Regions from separate parts of the Pseudoalteromonas sp. 1_2015MBL_MicDiv genome, predicted to be linked through region 1. Evidence: riboswitches for the same ligand, from Rfam matches in the RefSeq annotation. Region 1 holds a riboswitch; the other holds the start of a gene.
The links. Region 1 has a riboswitch for lysine ahead of dapA (4-hydroxy-tetrahydrodipicolinate synthase). Riboswitches for the same ligand answer to the same signal wherever they lie in the genome.

Region 1 (10,454 bases):
ATAAAATGCCTCTTCAAATAAAAATCGAGGTGCGTCTATTTGGCTAAATAAATCTAAGATAATCCAGTCAATATTTTGCGCACTTTTTAAAACCTGTTGTGCATCGGCGCATAGTAATTGATCATTTTTATTTGATGAAAAAAATTGAGTGTAGCAATCAATAATATCAGCGTTTTTTTCAACGGATGTTATGTGTGCTTTGGGGTATTTGTGTTGTAAATAATTACGAATAGCACCGCCGCCAAGGCCAAGTTCTAGCACCTTTTTTGGCGCGCTAAGAGCTTGCCAGTGCTTACCTAAGCACAATAAATGTGGAAAAAGTAATAAACTCGGGTTATTTAAATCAATAACAGATTGGAGTGTGTCGTTAATGAGTAACCAGCGCAACTGCTCATGACCACGTATCTGAATGTGATCGCCACTGCATTTATGCCAATAGATTAACTGACCAATGCTGTGGCTATTCTCAATAAACTGATCGCTTAGCAAGCCCGTCAGCGAATTTATATAATTGATTTTTTCTATCATATTCTCAGCATAAACTAGCACCGTTAAATGGCAATGCCTTGTGTTATTAATTTTTAGATATTTTATGGCCATCACCAAAGTCGTATTTGCAGTTTTTTAAAGATGGAGTATGGTATTTACAATAAAAATACCAAGCGATTTAATTATTTGAGCTTTCTAGCTTGTAGATAATCAATATGATTAGTATAGCGCCGTAGCCTTTTGGATTTTTATTTACGGCTTATATAACAACAGGAGTATGTATGTTTCAGGTAAGCACCCCACAAAGTAGCGAAGATTGGCAAGCGTATTACCAATTGCGCTGGCAGGTATTACGCGCGCCTTGGGGCGAGCCGCGTGGCTCTGAGCAAGATGATATGGAGCAAGATTCTGAGCATCGGTTTATAAAAAATAAAGAAGGTGAAGTGCTAGGCGTAGCACGTTTGCACTTTAACAATCATGAACAGGCACAAGTGCGTTACATGGCCGTTGCTGAAGGGAATCGTAATCAACATATTGGTAGTCGTTTATTACATGAGCTTGAAAAAATAGCATGGACGCAAAATGCTGATGAACTGGTTTTATTTGCTCGCGAACGTGCGCTTGAGTTTTATAAACGCCACGGTTACGAACTAAAAGAAAAAGCACATTTAGCGTATGGCGATGTACAGCATTTTAAAATGGTAAAGCAAAAGCCGTGTGAGCCAGGCTGGTTTCGCCATCCTAATTGGACGCAAGTGCTGCAAAACACATGGCGTGAGTCTATTCCAATTAGTGACGCGATGGGCATTAAAGTAGAAAGCTACACCGATTGGCAATTTACAACCAGCGCCGACCTAGACGCTAACTTAAACCTCCATAACACCATGTTTGCAGGATCTATTTATAGCTTGGCCACGCTAACAGGTTGGGGCGCTACTTACTTAGCACTTAAAGAAGCAGGGCTTGAAGGTAATATTGTATTAGCCGATGCAAGTATTAAGTACTTAAAGCCGCTTACTACCGACCCACGAGGGTGTGTTGATATACAAACCTGCAAGGGTAAGTTGAGCGATTTAGAAACCGAAGGTAAAGCAAGCTATGTTGTGCCAGTAACTATTTACGATGGTGATAATATAGTTGCGGAATTTGAAGGGCAGTTTGTAGTAAAAAAATAACTGTTTAGTTGTTCAAAACACTAAAAAGCCAAGCAATGCTTGGCTTTTTAATGCGTAAAACTTAGGGAAGTATTACAGCAGATCGGTTAATAATATACCTACACCAATACGTTCTATATCGGCATTATAGTCAATTAAGCTTTCGCCATAACCATTGAAGTATTGTGCATAACCACGAACTCGGCCCCATAATGGAAATGACCAGTCAAGCTGAATAGCACCACGATTGTCTGAATTTAAGTTATTACGCGACATAAAGCTAAATTCATGATCGTTAAGACGGTATGCACCGCTAAATTCAAAATAGCCCATGTATTTGTATATGTCTGGATTATCGTCGCCTTTAGCTTCTAAAACGTTGTCTTTTTCGTCCTCGGCTATGCGATACCAAGGTTTAAAACTAAAAACAAACCCTTCATTTTCCCAAATGAAATCAGCGTAAATACGGTTCCATGAGCGTGAGTTGGGCTGGCTACGACCATTTGACTGATGTGAAATACCTAAAACAATTGCCATTTCATCGCCCCAAAGTACATTTTCTGGGTCGAGGTAGTTTATCCAAAAAACTTCAGGTTCGTAGTTCGTTTCACGAAATGGTGAGGAGATTTCTGAATTATATATTTGCCAATATGATTGCAGCGTAAAACCAAAAAATAATGCTTGGTCTTCATCTGAAAAATCATCGTACAAAGGTACTTTAATGGAAAGTTGGTACTTTGCCTCTAAGTTATCGAGCGGTTCACCATCATTATCATCAGTTAATTCGTCGAAGCCATCGAAAGGGCGATCATTGGGATGGGATACGTACGAAAGTGGTAAAATATAATTACGTTTATGTGGCGTAATAACATTACGATTTTTTTTACCCACTTCTTCACGTGCTTGGCGTTTATCAAGCGCGGTAAGTTGTTTGTTTTCTTCAAGAGCCGAACATTTTTTACGAAGATCGTCTAGAGTTTGTTTACCGTCTCCACCAATAACTTCGTTTAAAATACACTGTTTTACAAGGTTTATTTCGTTGTCTTGCTCGTTTGTAGCAACCTCTTCTTGTGCTAAGGTAGCTGTACTTATTAAGGCAGAAAGTGTTATCCAGTGGCGCCAGCTCATTGTAGTTCCTTTGTGAGTTTAAGTTATTGTATGCGTTAATTTAATTAAAACGTCTTTTTACATATGTAACGGTGAACTTTTACTGAATTTTTTTATACTTCGTATTATACGTATTTGAGATAAACACAGATCAAAAGAAAAGCGGCCAGGGCCGCTTTCTAATGCAAATTAACTACTTTAGTTAATTTATACCAATTTTATTAAAAACATGATCATTCTAGCGTATTAAATAACTCACTAACTACGTTAAAAATTATTTATATAGAACAACTATGTACCATAATTTTAGCCTTGTTATTAAGCTATTTCCTTATCGCTATAATAGATCACTAATTTAATGCAATTGGTATTACTCTCACGCAATGAGAAGGGTGAGCTAAAGCTCAAATATGTTAGTAAAAAACTTATAAAGTTCGGTACCTTGGTTAACACTCGCTGAGGCAAAGTGCAAAATAGCAATTGCATCGCAATCAAGAGTGAGTGTTTGCAGTGGCTGCTCGCTTAAGTAGCGCTCCATGCGTAAAATATGTGCAATAGGCTCACCGGCTTTAATGTGCCCGCCAAGTGGGGCTATGTATTCAACCATACCGCCAATAGGGGCGTAATAAGCAAAGTAGTCATCTAAATTACATGCATAGCGAGTGATGTTAGCTGGCGTATGCGGTGCGTTTTGTAATACGCTTTTATGATTTAAGTAACTTAAAATGCTGTTTGCATCGTTTAGTGCTTCTTTTAAGTCTATTTTTTCTTGGCTGCCTAGCTCTACCGTAAATGCTTCTACAGGTATTGATAATTCACGACCTTGCTCGCTAAGTGCATCACTTAAATGCCACCATGGGCAAAAGTTAGCTTCATCCATAGCGCCGTCAAAATCACTAGGAATAAGCAATACATGTTCAATATTAAAGTAACGTGCGCTGTCGGTTGCATAGGTTGGGCAGTACAGATGCTTGCTTGAAATAGGGCCTGTGTGTAAATCGAGTACTATATCAGCCTGATGAGCGAGTTTTTGTAAGTTAAGCGCAATGCGTTTACCCGTATTGAGTAAATAAGCAGGGCCGTTAAGTTTGCTGTCTACTTCGTCAATAAGCGCCTGTTTGAAGTTACTTTTTAATGTAGCGTTGTCATACTGAGTATGATTTTGCGCAAACTGTGTCACTAAATTTTTATTGTAATGATACATGCGATTCCAATTAGTGCCCGTAATCGGATCGAACCTGCCAAGGGTAAACTCGCCAGATTTTTGATTACAACCAATCGGATTTGCATAAGGTACAAGGGTAATATCGCCATTAAGATTAAGGTGTTTTAATTGCTCAAGCAGCTGAAAAATAACTGCGTTACCTTGCACTTCAGCGCCATGCATATTGGCCTGAATGTAAACACTAGGCCCTGTACCATCGCCTTTTAAACGATACACAGGAATTGTAAGCGGTAAGCCGTTTGCAACTTCCCCTACTACAATGTTCTCTTGGCTGATGTGTGTTGTATTACTCATGCTTATTACCTTAAATAGTGGCTGGCATTTTCGGCTTGGCGAACGCAGGTAAGTGTACCGTTTTGCAGGGTATACTCGGCAGCTAGCTCATGGCATAAAAAATACGGCATACTTTCGGTAAAGCCGTAAGCACCGCATTGGCTAAACACTAGCCAGTCGTGCTCATTTAAATCGCTTGGCAGGTTATGTTCACCTAGGCAATCAAGCGCTGTACAAAGCGGGCCGTATAAAGTGACCGCTTGAGTTTTAGCACTGGATTCACGCAGTAATGCAGCAGGAAAATCTTGACTGGTAACAGCAGGGCGTAATAAGTGATTAATACCGCCGCTTAAAATTACTTGTTCTTGATTATAGTTTTGTTTGCGCTCTACTACTGGGTTTGCGTAATGACCGCATTCGCCCACGGCATAGCGACCAAGTTCCATCCATAATTCTTCTACACCCGCATCATTTTTAATTTTAGCGAGCGCAGCAATTAAGTCATCCCAATCAAGCGTTGCTTCATTTTGTGTATAAGGAATTCCTAAGCCGCCGCCTAAATCGAGAATTTTAAGGCTAATATTTAAATCGCTGGCAAGTTGACTAAGTGGTGCAATCATTTGTGACCACAAGTCGCTTAGCTTTTGCGTGCTAAGCATGTTGCCCCACTGAAAAATATGCAGGCCGTCAAACTTAAGTGCAGGGTAGTCAGCTACATTGAGTGCTTGCCACTCATCACAACCCATACCAAACGGCGTAAGGCTATCGCCGCCCAGAGGGTTTTTTTCACCTTCAGGCCAACGTAATTGCACACGCAGTAATACTTGTAACTGCGTGTTTTGTAATTGTGCTTGTTGGTTTAACCAACGTACTTGATTGAGGCTTTCTGCTACGAATATACGCACGCCGCGCTCAATAAAGTGTTTTATTTGTTTAGGGCTTTTTGCAGGCCCTGTGTTGAGCACGCGCTGTGAGCTAATACCTTGTGCGAGTACTTGCTCAAGCTCACCTTTACTTGCTACGTCAAAATTAAAGCCAGCGCTGTCTAAGCTTTGAATTATTTTAGACAGTGGATTTGCTTTTACCGCGTACCACAGTTTTACATCGGTTTGCGCAACTAAACGCGCAAGATGCGTGTTTAGTTGATCTAGGTCGTAAACAAAAAAAGGTGTATCAAGTTGTTGTGTAATAGTATTTACAGCGGTTATGATAGGCGTGCTCAAAAAGCTCATTATCGTAAAACCTCTTCAAGCAATAACGATGCATCGCTTTTCTCGTCGCGGTATTTAACTATTAACGCACACGACATGCTTAAGCCTTGTTCGCGTGCCCATTCGTTTGACGCAGGGCGAGAGCCCGGTATTACAATCGCGTACTCTGGGATTGGCTCGCCTTTATCAAGTTGGCGCTCGTTTACGCAATCGTATACTGGAATAGTTGCTGATAAACGCACGCCAGGGGCAAGTACTGCGCCTTTTTTAATGACTACGCCTTCAACAATAATACAGCCTGCACCAATAAATGCGTCATCTTCAACCACTACTGGGCTTGCACCAATTGGCTCAAGTACACCACCAAGCTGAACTGCAGCACTTAAATGTACGTTTTTACCTACTTGTGCACACGAGCCAACTAATGCGTGGCTATCTACCATTGTGCCTTCGTCGATATATGCACCAATGTTTACATACGCTGGTGGCATAATAATCGTGCCTTTAGCCACATAAGCACCACGGCGAACACTTGAGCCACCCGGCACCATTCGCACGCCATCATCAGTGCTAAACTCTTGCGGAGCTAAGTTATGTTTATCAACAAAACCACCTGAAAACTCAGTATTAGTGCCATTTTTAAAGGCTTCTAAAATACCTTTTTTTACTTCTATGTTAGCTTGCCATTGGCCGCTTTCGTTTTGTGATGCTGCGCGTACAGCGCCCGATTCTAAATTATTTAATAGTTCTAACCAGCTCATTATAAAAACCTGTATTTAATGCCAAGATAAAATGGTGTTGTTTGCAGTTGTGATGCAATCGGTTTGAGTTAACTCAAGGTGTGTTAAAGGTGGACGAAGTTGCGGGCTGCTTAAGCGACCTTGCAAATGCATCAGTACCTTTACGGGAATAGGGTTTGCGACAGCAAATAGGCTATTAATAGCGCTTGACCACTGGGCAAATAAATTAGGGTGTTGACCACTTAAACTGCGTTTAACAAACTCGTGAGTTTGTTCAGGCCATGCGTTTGCAGCTACCGACACTAATCCTTTTGCACCGGCTTGTGCAAAATAAGGCATTAGCGCATCGTCGCCACTAAAAATAGCTAAATTAGGGGCCGCTTGGCGGTAAGCTTCAAACTGAGCAATACTGCCGCTCGCTTCTTTTAACGCCCATAAATTTTTATTGTTTTTTAAGTTTTTAATAGTTGCCGCTGGGATGCTAACAGCACTTCGTCCCGGTACGTTATAAAGCATACACGGGTGATCGCTTGCATTAAGTAGGCTTTCAAACCAATGAGTTTGACCTATAGCGCCGGGCTTTGCATAAAGCGGTGAACCAAGTAAAAAGCTATGAATTGGCAATGTATTACAGTAGTTAACCCACTCAATTTGTTGTTTTAAGTTACTACCGCCAACAGCTACCATGAGTGGTACTGCTGGTTTTAGCTGGCATACGTGTTCAACAATGGCTTGTTGCTCTTTTTGCGTTAGCGCCAAGCCTTCGCCTGTACTGCCAAGTAGTAAAATACCGTTATGCGCCGCTTCTTGATCCCTAACCAGTTTAGTTAACGTGTTGTAGTCAACATCGCCGTGTTGATCAAATGGCGTTACGAGCGCGGTCCACAATGAGTAGTCGTTTAAATTGAAGTTGTTGATCATCTCTCACGAACTTATAATTTGTACCAACTTTATTAAAAACGTGATCATTTTAGCGATAACTAATTTAATGCAATTGATATTATTCGAAGAGTTAAAAAGCTTTATGGAAGGAGCCGCATTAACGTCGTTCGAACTAATAATTCGAAGAGCGAATGGGCTTAAAATAATAGGGCGCACGGCCTTAATATTTAAGACCAGAAGCTCTCCACCAAACTAATAAGCTGCTTTTTATAAGCAGCTATTGGTGACAGTCGCTAGGGTTCAACCTAGTCGCCCGAAATAAACACCTCGCAAAAGTGGTTACTTCTCGGCGTTAATTCCCCTCACGTATGCTCACTGGAGTTTGCGCTCCTAACATACGCTACCTGAATAACGCACCTCTTCTAGCCCTTTGCACCTGTTTGTAGAGTAAAACTTACAAACCTGAGCAATTTAAATAGGGTAATTACGGCGATTAAAGCATTTTAGCCGTCTGGGTGTCAAGCGACTAAATGCATATTCATTCATCCATAATGGGAGTGGTTACGTATTGGGTGCTTTTCTCGTACACTAGCAATATAAGTAGTGAGGTATTTAATTAGTATGGAAAAATTTAGCGATATTTATAAGCGAGCTGTAGAGCGAAAAGGCTCCGAAAAAATGCTGAAGTTATTACTTGCAAAACCGTTATCTAAAAAACAACTAAGCACGTTAAGTGACGACGATTGGCTTGAAGAATTTACTCGAAAAGTATTTCAAAGCGGTTTTTATTGGTCAGTCATTAATAATAAGTGGCCGGGCTTTAGAGAGGTTTTTTGGGATTTTAGCGTTGATAAGTTATTAATGATGCCACCCGATATGCTGGAACAAAAAGCTACTGATGAGCGTATTGTTCGTAACTATAAAAAAGTAAAAACAATTACCGAAAATGCTTACATGATCCACGAGATAGCAGGGGAACATGGCAGTTTTAGCCAGTTTATCGCTAATTGGCCAACAGACGATATTATTGGTTTATGGGCGTATTTAAAAAAGCATGGTTCGCGTTTAGGCGGAAATACTGGCCCTTATGCATTGCGAGCACTTGGTAAAGATACTTTTTTATTATCACGCGATGTAGAGAATTACTTACGTGCCCATAAAATTATAGACGGCGGCTTACAAACTAAAAAATCACTGAGTGCAGCCCAGGCCTTTTTTAACGAAATGCAAAAGCAAAGTGGCTTAAGTATGCAAGAGTTGAGCTTAATTGTTGCTTATGGCGTAGGTGACAACCGTGTTGGTATAAGTCAGCAACAATAGGAATTACCATGAAATTAGTGCCAAGATACACAGACATTGCGGAAAACTTCGCGATTGAAGATTTCCCTGCAAGTGTCGCCTCTCCTCAGTTATTGCTGTGGAACGAGAGCTTAGCAAAAGAGTTTAATATTAACGTTGCGGCTGATTTGCGTGCCAGCACTTTTAGCGGCAACGATAAACAGGCAATTCCTGCAGTAGCACTTGGTTACTCTGGGCACCAATTTGGACATTTTTCACCACGTTTAGGCGATGGGCGAGCGCATTTACTGGGCGCTATTAATGATGATAAAAACCAGTTGTGGGATATTCAATTAAAAGGCTCTGGTGCTACTCCTTACTCAAGAGGAGGGGATGGGCGTTGTGCACTTGGTCCTGCTATTCGTGAATACGTAATGAGCGAGGCAATGCATGCGCTGGGAGTTAAAACCACACGCTGCTTAGCGGTTGTTGGCAGTGGCGAAACGGTTTACCGTAATCCGCCACAAGCAGGGGCTATCGTTACTCGCGTAGCAACGAGCCATATTCGTGTTGGTTCATTTCAATATTTAGCGACGCAAGGCGATGTTGAAGGGCTTAAAAATTTAGCCGATTTAGCTATAGAGCGACACTACCCAGAAATAACTGATACAGGTTCGCAGCGCTATTTAGCCTTTTTAGGCGCAGTGATTAAAAACCAAGTTAAGCTAATTGTGAGCTGGATGCGTGTTGGTTTTATTCACGGAGTAATGAATACAGATAATACGCTAGTAAGCGGAGAAACCATTGATTACGGCCCATGTGCCATGATGAACAGTTTTGATTTTGATACTGTATTTAGTTCTATTGATAAACAAGGCCGCTATGCATTTGGTAACCAGCCGAATATGGCTAACTGGAACTGTGCCCGTTTAGCTGAAAGTCTTATACCACTAATTCATGACGATGATGAGCAAGCTGTTTCGCTAATGACGCCACATATAAATAGCTTTGCTGAACAGTTTAATACTGAATTTACGGTTATGTGGGCAAAAAAGTTGGGCTTAGTCGGTATTGATGAAAACGATACAAAATTAGTTGCAGAATTGTTAACATTATTAAAGGTTCATGAACTCGATTACACCAATACCTTTGATGCATTAACTGAGTCGTTAAAACAGGAAGCGCTTATTCCTGAAGCATTAGCGCAATGGGCATGTAAATGGCAAAGCCGGGTTGATGGAAATAGTTATACAGTAATGCGAAAAGCGAACCCTCGAGTAATACCACGCAATCACATCATTGAATCAATTATTACTGACTACAGCGAAATGGGGTCAAGTGCGCTATTAAGTGATTTTTTAAAAGTACTGAGCAATCCTTATAATGAAGTGAATAAGCTTGTCGATTTTCAGACGCCTCCTAAAAGTGATCAGGGGTATCGTACTTTTTGCGGTACTTAACTATTAATTTTAGATGTAAGTTTATGATTATAAATATTCATTTTTCATTTTTAGAAGTGTTCATTGATTGAGCAAAATAAATTCTAGTGTTATCATCCATTTTATAAGGATAAGTAAGTTTTGCTGTGTATAAAAGTGCATTTAACTGAATTGTTCCTGTTTTTATCGCAGGCTATCGATTTATAAAAAAACCACAACTATAAATTATTTGCAGAGTAGGTAATATTTTTAATTTCACCTACAATGGGTGGTTGGATGTCGTTATAGATCATTAAAAAATTTATAAACTTTATTATTCGTTAAGTATTGATTAACAAAGGTTCGGTTAGTCTGTATAAAACAGATTGAGCTAGTATTGATTAGCTACAATTTTTAATTGTTAAAATGGGAAGAAAACAATGAAATTAAAATCACTTACAATCGCAATTGCGTTAGCTGCAACTAGCGTATCTACATTTGCTGCAGATAAAGAAGAAGGTTTCTACATTGGCGCATTTGGTGACTACTATGACGCATCTTGGAAAAACATGCGTGCCCAAGCTGGTCTTGATGTAAATGAATCAACTGGTTGGGGTGTTGAAGCTGGTTACCGTTTCAGTGATTACTGGAGCGCACGCCTAGAATATGCAGACATG
Region 2 (10,454 bases), 1.8 Mb from region 1:
GAAAATAGGCACATGAAATGGAATGTTATTTGTGTGTTCTTTAAAACTATATCAAAGGTTGTTTAACTACCATGGTTTCCTCGATTATTCTAACCCTGATAGCGATTGCATTTTTACTGATCGTTATAGAAGATATAATCCATGTCAATAAAGCTAAAACCACGCTGTTTTTTGGTACGCTTTGCTGGATTCTTCTTTTTATATACCCTCTACACGGGCAAAGCCCCGATACGATTCAACACCTCTTAAATGAAAATATTTTAGAAATTGCCTCATTATGGCTATTTTTAATGGCTGCAATGACCTTTGTAGCGTATTTAAATTCAAAGGGGTTTATAGAAAATATTGTGCACCGTGTTATGCCAAAAAGTATTAGCGAAAAAAAGCTCATGTTTTTGGTGGGTGGTTTTGCGTTTTTGTTTTCGTCGATTTCAGATAACGTAACAGCGACGCTTATATCGCTTGCGGTTGTTATGTCGTTAAAACTTGAACCTAAAAAACTCATTAAATACGCCACGCTTATTGTGTTTGGGGTTAACTCAGGTGGGGTATCGCTAATAACAGGTGACGTAACCACACTAATGATATTTTTAGATGGCAAAGTAACCATTGCTCATTTATTACTACTTATAGCGCCAGCACTTGCAAGCGTTATGTTGCTAGCCGCGTTACTGTCTATCGGTATGAAAGGGCGTGTTGGGTTTGCTGGTGCAGGTAAAACCCGCATTGAAAAAACCGACATTACCATTTCTGTTATATTTTTATCTACCGTAGTGAGCACACTTACGCTGAGTGTAATTTACAGCGTACCGCCTCTATTAACCTTTTTGTTTGGCTTATCAGTGATGTTTTTAGTGGCGCAATTTTTAATGCGCAAAAAAGACATAAACAAAGACATAATCGATTTTGTTCGCGATATAGAATACGACACATTATTGTTTTTTGTAGGTGTACTTTTACTTGTAGGCGCACTTAAAGAAATAGGTATGTTGAGTAAATTTACCGACTTATACACGGTAATGGCACCAGAATACGCAAACTACTTAATGGGCATATTATCAGCAGGGGTCGATAACGTACCGCTTACTGCTGCATTATTAAAAGCCGATATAGTAATGAGCCAACAACATTGGTTGTCGTTTACGTATGCAACGGGCGTGGGCGGTTCAATGCTTATTATTGGTTCGGCTGCGGGCATTATTGCCATGAGCAAAGTTAAAGCACTTACCTTTATGAGCTACTTGCGTTTATCGCTGCATTTATTAATTTGTTACACGGTTGGATATGCGGGCTCGTATTACATGGGCAGTTTTATTTAACTCATAAATTATTAAATGCTTGACAGCTAGACGTCTAAACGATAACTTTCAAAGCCCCGCTACTTAGTGGGGTTTTGTTTTATTAGCCACTGGTTAATAAAGCATTCAGAAGAGGTGCGATACTTAGGTACTTAATGTTAGGCGACGAAAGCCGATGATCATTAAGGAGGGAAGTACTCGCCGAGGAAAATAATGGTACGTCGTCATTGTTTTTCGGTTTATGGGGCTGAATCCTCAAAACTGTCACCAATATAGGTGGAGAGCTTCTGGCAGTGGACTTATCTTCAAGCATTCCTTTGCCAAGTTCTTCTTGTTTTATTGCGGTTTGGATACCGCGAAAGGAGACTAAATGACTACCCAATCAGTGCCACAAACAGTATCAGGCGCAAAATCAGATTACATCGTTGCCAAATTTGGCGGAACCAGTGTTGCAAATTTTGAAGCGATGAGTCGCTGTAGCGAAATTATTGTTGCAGATAAAAGCGTACGTATTGTTGCCGTGAGCGCCAGTGCCGGCGTAACTAATCACTTAGTTGCACTGTGTAAATCAAGCATTACCTCAAGTGAGCGCCAAGAACACATAAACGGCGTGCTTGCTATTCAACAAACTATTTTAGATGAATTATCGCTAGATGCCGATTTAGCGGTTGGCTTTAGCGAAACCCTAAAAGCATTTCAAACATTGGCTCAAGAGCCACTGACAATCGATCAGCAACATGATGAGCTACTTAGCTTTGGTGAGCGTTTATCGTCGTATTTGTTTGCTCAGGTACTGCGTTTACAAGGTTTAAATGCCGATCGCTTTGATGTGCGCAAGGTGCTTAAAACCGACAGCCAATTTGGCAAAGCAACGCCCAACGTTGCAGCCACAGCGCAAGCTGCTAAAGAGCATTTAATTCCGTTATTAGACACTCAAGTAATTGTAACTCAGGGATTTATTGGTAGTGACGAATACGGTCACACCACAACGCTAGGACGTGGTGGTTCAGACTACAGCGCTGCATTATTAGCTGAAGCAATTAACGCTAAAAGTGTGCATATTTGGACCGACGTAGTGGGCATTTTTAGCACCGACCCGCGTTTGTGCGCAAAAGCGACGCCGATTGCACGCTTAAGTTTTGACGAAGCCGCTGAAATGGCAACCTTTGGCGCAAAAGTATTGCACCCAGCGACTATTTTACCAGCAAGCCGTAGCCACATTAACGTGTTTGTAGGTTCTAGCCGAGAGCCTGAGCGAGGCGGTACGTGGATTGAGCGTGAAAAATCGCAGCAACCAGGTATACGCGCAGTAACGCAACGTAAAAACCAAATTTTGCTTACGCTCAAAAGCCCAGAAATGCTACTAGCAAGCGGCTTTTTAGCACGCGTATTTACACTATTAAGTGAATACAATATATCGGTAGATTTGGTAACCACATCAGAAATCAGTGTAGCTATAACGCTTGATAACGCGCAAAACGCCTCGCGCCCAGAGCTTGATCAAGAATGCCTAGATAAGCTTGCAGAGTTTTGCCATGTTTCGGTAGAAAACAACCTAACATTGGTGGCACTTATTGGCTCTGAGATTCAATTACGCCAACACGAAATGAACTTAATGAGTGTACTAAAAGACTTTAACATTCGATTAATTTGTCACGGTGCTAGTAAGCACAACCTGTGCTTTTTAGTAGAGCAAACTGAGTCAGATAACGTAGTACAATCTATTCATAGCCGTTTATTAGAAAACGATTTTGCTGCGTAAATCGCGCTTATTCACGAAAGTGATTTATTAAAGTTACTTAACAAAATCAGTTAATAAAAAGCATCGCCAGTCGGTGCTTTTTTTATGCACCACACTTATATCAAAACAAACATTACTGTCACTGCTATCAGCTACAGTAACGCTATTACTGCAAGCACTGAGCTTTGCACTATGTAATTCGTCAAACACATTAGGGCTAAGTAACTTTGCAATAGGGCGGCTGGTGGCTTTAGCAAGTGACTCTTTTAATGTCCAAATTCTAAAAAACGTATCCGCTTGGGCTTGGGTATTAGTGGGCTTTGTAATAAGTGTAATTTCATCATTATGATAAAAATGCTTAGCGAGTTTTTCAAATGGGCGGTTTAGGCTTACTTTTTCAATATCAAAACCAAATTCACTTTTACCAAGGTTAAGCGCAACCCCAACTAAACCATGCGAGTGCGAAATACAGGTATTAATAACATCACCATTTACATGTAGTTGCAGCTTTGAGCTTGCCTCGTCAAATTCTGTACTCATTTTATTAAGGGCTACGTGCGCATGTTGCGGCTGCGTTATTTTAATAAGGTGCTTTAACAATAACCGCGTAGCTAAATACTCTTGCTTAGCTTGCGGGCTTTTGCGGCGGTTTATAATGGCTAACTCAAACAGGCTTAAGCAATCGGGCAAATTAAAGTCACTAAGTTCAAGTGTTTTAGCATTAAATAATAAAATACTGTTACTAGCTAAAGACAAGTTTACTAATTGAGTTGAAGTAATACTCAAGGCGTTTTTAAAATAGTGTTCAGTCATAAAAGCCCTAAAGCAAAAGAAGTCGCTGATATTGTGAGCGGTTAACGCCCCTAATAAAGGCTGGGTACAATTTTATTACTCAGCTGGCATGAAATATGGTTTAATTCACAATAATCAAAATAATAACAGATTTGTAGATGTATGGCACAAGTGCGTGATGGGTTTCAAAGCCGACTTGGTTTTGTTTTAGCCGCTGCTGGCGCAGCAGTGGGTTTAGGTAATATTTGGGGTTTTCCTACGCAAGCGGCCAACCATGGCGGCGGTGCTTTTTTACTGGTTTACTTTATTGTTATATTTTTACTTGCGCTCCCTGCATTGTATACCGAACTTTATTTAGGCCACAAAGCACAAGCTAATCCGGTAAAAGCATTGGGCGATGCATGGCAAAGCACTAACCGCAAAGTAGGTGCAGCAGCAGGTTATATTGGTCTTGCGGGCGCGGTTGTTATGCTAAGTTTTTACTCAATAGTAGCAGGGTGGATGCTCTCCTACGCTATTGAACCCATAACAACCTTTTTAGGTTTCACAGGCGCAAGCGAATTTTTACATAGCGACTCAGTGCTTCGTAATTTTGTATTTACGCCGCTTATGCTTATTTTAACTGCCAGTATTATTTTAAAAGGTGTTAAATCGGGAATCGAAACCTGGTCGCGCCGTTTAATGCCTCTGCTACTCGTATTGCTTGTTGGTTTAATTGCCTACATTGCAACACTCGATGGCGCAAGTGAAGGCTTTGCCGCGTATTTAATTCCTGATTTTAGCCAAATACTCGATCCTAATTTAATTATTGCCGCAATGGGGCAAGCGTTCTTTTCGCTCTCGTTAGGTGTGGGTTGTATGATGATTTACGGATCGTATTTACAGCCAGATGCTAATTTACCAAAGCTCACCGCAGGTGTTGCCTTACTCGATACCAGCGTTGCTTTTTTAGCGGGGTTACTCATTATTCCTGCTATTTATGTAGCGCAGCATAACGGCGTTGAAGTATTTAGTGGTGGTAAACTAATTGGCGAAGGGCAGCTTATTTTTGCTATTTTACCTGCGCTATTTAGCACCATGGGCGAAATTGGCTTATTAGTTGGTTTATTGTTTTTTGTATTAATGTCTATCGCATCGGTTACGTCAACTATATCGACCACCGAAATTCCGGTAGCGTTTTTAGTCGAAAATCACAACGTTAGCCGCACCAAAGCAACATGGGCGGTAAGCGCCGTTGTACTTGTGTGTGCGAGTGCGATTATACTAAATTTTGATTGGTTATTTGGCTTAGTTATTATGCTATTTACCCAATACCAATTACCACTAATGGGCTTATTTTACTTTATTACAGTAGGGTGGATGTGGCAGCGTGGTAATAAATTACACCAAGCAACAACCGGCGTACATTACTGGTTTGCTCAGTATATTCGTTTTGTTTGCCCAATATTAATGACCTTGGTATTTGCAAATGTTGCATTTGGTTAATTTTATTTAAACCCTAAAAATAGATTAATAAAGCGAAGTGAGTTTTAAACGCACTTCGCTTTTTTTTGTGCCTGAAATTTAGGTATAGCTTATGTCTTTATAAAACCTCGTTAGTCAGAGGCCTACCTTCACTTACTTCAAGCGCGTTAAGTAGGGTTGTGTTTGCTATTTCGGTGAGTGCTTCTTGGGTAAAAAAGCCCTGATGGCCTGTTACTAAAACATTTTTAAAGCTCACTAAACGCGAAAATATATCGTCTTGGTTTATTTCGTCGCTGTGGTTTTTAAAAAACAGCTCCGACTCTTGCTCGTAAACGTCGAGCCCTAAATACCCTAATTTTTTAGTTTTAAGTGCATTAATGCACGCTTTGCTGTTAAGCAGTGCCCCGCGAGAGGTGTTAATAAGCATAACGCCGGTTTTCATTTTGCTAAATGCCTCATCATCTATTAAATGATGAGTTTGTTCCGTTAATGGGCAATGCAAAGAAATCACATCGCTTTGGCTAAGCAAGGTGTCTATATCGGTAATTGTATAATTGCCAGGTTGTGCGTAGGGGTCGCACACTAATACTTTAGCGCCAAAGCCATTTAAAATGTTACACAGCGCAAGGCCAATTTTACCGCAACCTACAATACCCACGGTTTTATTGTGCAAGTTAAAGCCTAGTAATCCGTTTAAATCAAAATTGTCTTCGCGTACGCGGTTATACGCTTTATGGGTTTTACGGCTAAGCGTGAGCATAAGTGCAATACAATGCTCGGCTACTGCCTCAGGGCTGTATGCTGGTACGCGTAATACTTTAATTTTATGTGCTTTTGCTGCAGGTAAATCAACGTTATTAAATCCTGCACAACGTAGCAAAATAGTATTTATGCCTTCGCTTGCCAGTTGTTCAATAACCGTGGCGTTTACGGTGTCGTTTACAAATACACATATGGCATCAAACCCGTTTGCTAAAATAGCCGTTTGTTCGCTTAGAGCTTGCTCAAAATACGTTATTTTTATATCACGATTATCGCGTGTACTTTGTTCAAAAAAAGGCAGTTCGTACTTTTGAGTACTAAAAAAAGCAATGTTCATGGTAATAGCTCCGACGCTTAAGGAAAAATAATAGTAACATTAAACTACTTTACAAAAACGTGCCTAATTAGTTCTCCTGCTACTAATTTAAGCTTTAAGCGAAGTAAATATAGGTGTTTTAGGCGATATTCTTTTATCACTTTTTGCTGTGTTTACCTTTGCTGCTTGCAGTAGGTTGCTTTCTATTACTTGTTTAAGTGTTTCGGGCTTAGTGCGCGGTGCATAGCGAGCAACCTGCTGACCTTGCGAGTTAATTAAAAACTTAGTGAAGTTCCACTTAATTGCACGGTTTTGTGAAATACCCCGAGTATGTGATTTCAAATAATTAAACAACGGGTGAGTTTCTGGCCCATTTACCATTACTTTACCAAATATCTCAAACGAGATATTAAATTGATCTTGGTAAAAGTCTTTAATGGCTAAATTATCAAGCGGCTCATTTTGACCAAACTGATTACACGGAAATGCCAATATTGTAAATCCGCTACTTTTATATTCTTGATATAGTTTTTCAAGCGCACTTAATTGCACCGAAAAATTACACTTACTCGCTGTATTAACAATCAGTATGGTTTTTCCCTGTAGCTTACTAAGAGGAAAGCTTTCGCTGTTGTAAAGTGGTGCATTAAATTGATAAATACTATCCATAGGTTACCTACTTACATTTCCGATTAAGGAAATTTTATAAAGATTTTCATTCGCTTTTTTATCAGCCGGTTGACATAATCTAAGCCTAGTTTCTAAGTTATCAGTTAAATAGGTCATTTTTATGTCAATGAAAGTCGCATTTATAGGTTTAGGCGTAATGGGTTACCCAATGGCGGGGCATTTAGCAAAAGCAGGGCACAGCGTATGCGTTTATAACCGCACTCAAGCTAAAGCACAAGCGTGGACTGCAGAACACTCAGGAAGCTTTGCACCAACCCCGCGCGAAGCTGCCAACAATGCCGACATCGTATTTATGTGTGTTGGTAACGATGACGACTTACGCTCAGTAGTGTATGGCAACGACGGCGTGTTAGCGGGCATGTTGCCGCACACTGTTTTGGTTGATCACACCACAACCTCTGCTGAAGTAGCCCGCGAAGTAGCTGCAAAAGCTGAACTACAAAATGTCGACTTTATAGATGCGCCAGTTTCGGGCGGACAAGCTGGCGCCGAAAATGGCGTATTAACGGTTATGGCAGGTGGCAGTGAAGCCGTATTTGCTAAAGTGCAGCCAGTTATGGCGGCGTTTAGCCGTTTTAGCCAACTGTTAGGCGGCGTTGGCTCGGGACAATTTTGTAAAATGGTTAATCAAATTTGTATTGCTGGCGCAGTACAAGGTTTAGCCGAAGGCTTACATTTTGCCAAGCAAGCAGGGCTTGATGGTGAAAAAGTAATAGAAACCATTTCTAAAGGCGCAGCCGGTTCGTGGCAAATGGAAAACCGCTACAAAACAATGTGGGCGGGTGAATACGAGTTTGGTTTTGCCGTAGATTGGATGCGTAAAGATTTAGGCATTGCACTTGATGAAGCTAAAAACAACGGCGCTACTTTACCAATGACCGCAACGGTCGATCAATATTACGCCGATGTACAAGCACTTGGCGGCGGTAGATACGACACCTCAAGCTTACTAGCACGTATTGAAGCGCTGCATAAAAAGTAACGCTGTATACGCAAAGCTTGCTTGCGTATAAAAACGTAGTTTTTAAAATGATAAAGATATTAAAAGCTGCGCTTTTCACGTGAGCAAGCTCGACGTCTACCGCCAAAGTGTAGCTGTGAGTTTTACTTGTAGACGCGAAGCTTGCTTGCGTATAAAAACACAGTTTTTAAAATGACAAAGATATTAAAAGCTGCGCTTTTCACGTGAGCAAGCTCGACGTCTACTGCCAAAGTGCAGCTGTGAGTTTTACTTGTAGACGCGAAGCTTGCTTGCGTATAAAAACACAGTTTTTAAAATGACAAAGATATTAAAAGCTGCGCTTTTCACGTGAGCAAGCTCTACGTCTACACTCAAAGTGTAGATATGCGTCTACACCGAATTACATGCTTTGTGCGTAGTTATACAGCGCCTTTAAAATTGTAAGATTTTTTTCGCTGTCGTCATGTTCATGCGCTAGGTTTTCAAGGGTGATCATAAAATCTTGCGCGTTAATCGATGGTTGATCTTCCCCATGCATTAACTTGTTTTGGCAATACTGGCGCCACTGGTCAAGCTCTTGCTGGTTTAGCGTTTCAGGCCAGTTACGGGCGCGGTATCTAAACAACAATGTATTAAACTTTTTATCTTCAAAGTCTAACTTCAACCCAGCCAATTCATCTGGTTTTGCATCACGAATAATCGCAAACTTAGCCTTGTCGGCATGGCTTGTAAAGCCATCGTAAAGTAAGTAGTCAACGTTAGTTGTTGCGCTGTAATCACCTTGCTCGTTAAACACTTCCGTTACTTTATCGCGAAGGTCGGTATTGGCTTTTAAAATAGCTAAGTTAGTTAAGCACTGCTCGCGGTTAATCCCTAGGCGGGCGGCGTTTTCAGGCAATAACGTTTTAGCTGGGGCTAAAATAGGGCACTTGTTTAAATGCACTAATTTTAAGCCAACAGGTAATTCACCCTCGGCTAAATCAACACGTTTGGTGTATAAACGTTTGCGTAACTCTTCTACGTTTAAATCAATGAGTACTTGCGGGTTTTGAGTTAAATCAAAACAAATAACCGCGTTTTTATTTACCGGATGAAAGCTCATTGGTGCAACCCAGCTTGTACAGCCTTGTGTTGCAGGTATGCGCGATGTGGTATGCACCAGCGGCGTCATGTTAAATACATCAACCAATTCAGCAAGAGCTTTTTTATTACGCAGCCCAAAAAAGAAGTTATACAGCTTTGGCTGTTTTTCTTTTATTAGCTTAGCCAGTGCAATAGTGGCGGTTACATCGCTTAGTGCATCATGCGCAGCGGCGTGTTCAATACCATTAGCTACCGTTAAATGTTCTAGCTTAAAGCTTGGGCTGCCGTCTTCTTTTAACGGCCATTCAATGCCTTCAGGGCGCAGCGCGTAACAAGCACGTACTAAATCAATAATATCCCAGCGACTATTATTATTTTTGTATTCGCGCTCGTATGGGTCGTAAAAATTACGGTAAAAGCTATAACGGCTTACTTCGTCATCAAACCGAATACTGTTATAACCGGCAACACAGGTGTTTGGCACGCTAAATTCGGCATGAATTTTTGCTATAAACTCAGCCTCAACCAAGCCTTTTTTCATCGCCACTTGCGGCGTAATACCCGTAATTAAACACGCCTCAGGGTGAGGCAAGTAATCCGCTTGCGGCTTACAATATTCAATAAGCGGCTCGCCAATAATATTTAAATCAAGATCGGTACGAATACCCGCAAATTGGCTCGGCTTATCTTTTTGTGGGCTCGCCCCCCAAGTCTCGTAGTCGTGCCAATAGATTGTTGCTTGATTTTGCTCTTGATATGCCATGCTGAAAACCCTGAGTAGTTAACTTAAAAGCGCCTAAATACGTGCCAAGTTACTAAAATAATGAATTATTTAGATTATGGCATATGGGCGAGGGAGTTTATAGGTTTGTCTGATAAATGAGGTGTTAGTTAGATATTTTGAATTTTGAGGGCTAGAGCTTACCTATACTTAATTAAGTAATTCAAAAGTGGGCTTTATTGCTGCAAATAAAATTAACTGTTACATTTGTAACTATATTATATGAAAGGACTCTGTAAAAATGAAACTCAATCAAGTTTTATCAATTGTTAACCAAGTCGAAAAATCTAAATTTATTTCATGTCTCGACCGCCTTTGTTCTGATGCTGCTAAGAATAATAAAAAACTAGCTAAAACAATAGACAATATTGACGGTCAAATTAAAAATGCGTCTGGTAGCGAAATTACCCAATTATTCCATACCGTCAGAGATTTTTTTAAATGCTCTGTAAAAGATCAAATATTAATGAGTACAGCACAACTCAACTTGCTAGTTAATATTTTGAGCCGTGACGGGAATGGAGTTGCTCGAATTAGCTGGATTGAATCGCTTTATGAGAAAGAGT

Region 2: linked by a shared signal. The riboswitch ahead of lysC (lysine-sensitive aspartokinase 3) and the one ahead of dapA (4-hydroxy-tetrahydrodipicolinate synthase) in region 1 are both predicted to bind lysine.

What each region holds. Positions count from the first base shown of each region.
Region 1 is NZ_CP012737.1:3,663,294-3,673,747, reverse strand. Features, by position in the region: gene AOR04_RS16435 (spermidine synthase) at 1-528, opposite strand, end outside; gene AOR04_RS16430 (bifunctional GNAT family N-acetyltransferase/hotdog fold thioesterase) at 771-1,664, shown strand; gene AOR04_RS16425 (phospholipase A) at 1,737-2,771, opposite strand; gene AOR04_RS16420 (succinylglutamate desuccinylase/aspartoacylase family protein) at 3,148-4,269, opposite strand; gene AOR04_RS16415 (PLP-dependent decarboxylase) at 4,275-5,480, opposite strand; gene AOR04_RS16410 (2,3,4,5-tetrahydropyridine-2,6-dicarboxylate N-succinyltransferase) at 5,480-6,220, opposite strand; gene dapA (4-hydroxy-tetrahydrodipicolinate synthase) at 6,236-7,120, opposite strand; lysine riboswitch at 7,311-7,511, opposite strand; gene AOR04_RS16400 (DNA-3-methyladenine glycosylase I) at 7,703-8,401, shown strand; gene AOR04_RS16395 (protein adenylyltransferase SelO) at 8,410-9,819, shown strand; gene AOR04_RS16390 (OmpA family protein) at 10,218-10,454, shown strand, end outside.
Region 2 is NZ_CP012737.1:1,549,129-1,559,582, forward strand. Features, by position in the region: gene nhaD (sodium:proton antiporter NhaD) at 72-1,319, shown strand; lysine riboswitch at 1,421-1,593, shown strand; gene lysC (lysine-sensitive aspartokinase 3) at 1,669-3,060, shown strand; gene AOR04_RS07095 (4'-phosphopantetheinyl transferase family protein) at 3,094-3,852, opposite strand; gene AOR04_RS07100 (sodium-dependent transporter) at 3,994-5,316, shown strand; gene AOR04_RS07105 (2-hydroxyacid dehydrogenase) at 5,414-6,394, opposite strand; gene AOR04_RS07110 (glutathione peroxidase) at 6,482-7,042, opposite strand; gene AOR04_RS07115 (NAD(P)-dependent oxidoreductase) at 7,164-8,045, shown strand; gene sbcB (exodeoxyribonuclease I) at 8,425-9,870, opposite strand; gene AOR04_RS07125 (hypothetical protein) at 10,130-10,454, shown strand, end outside.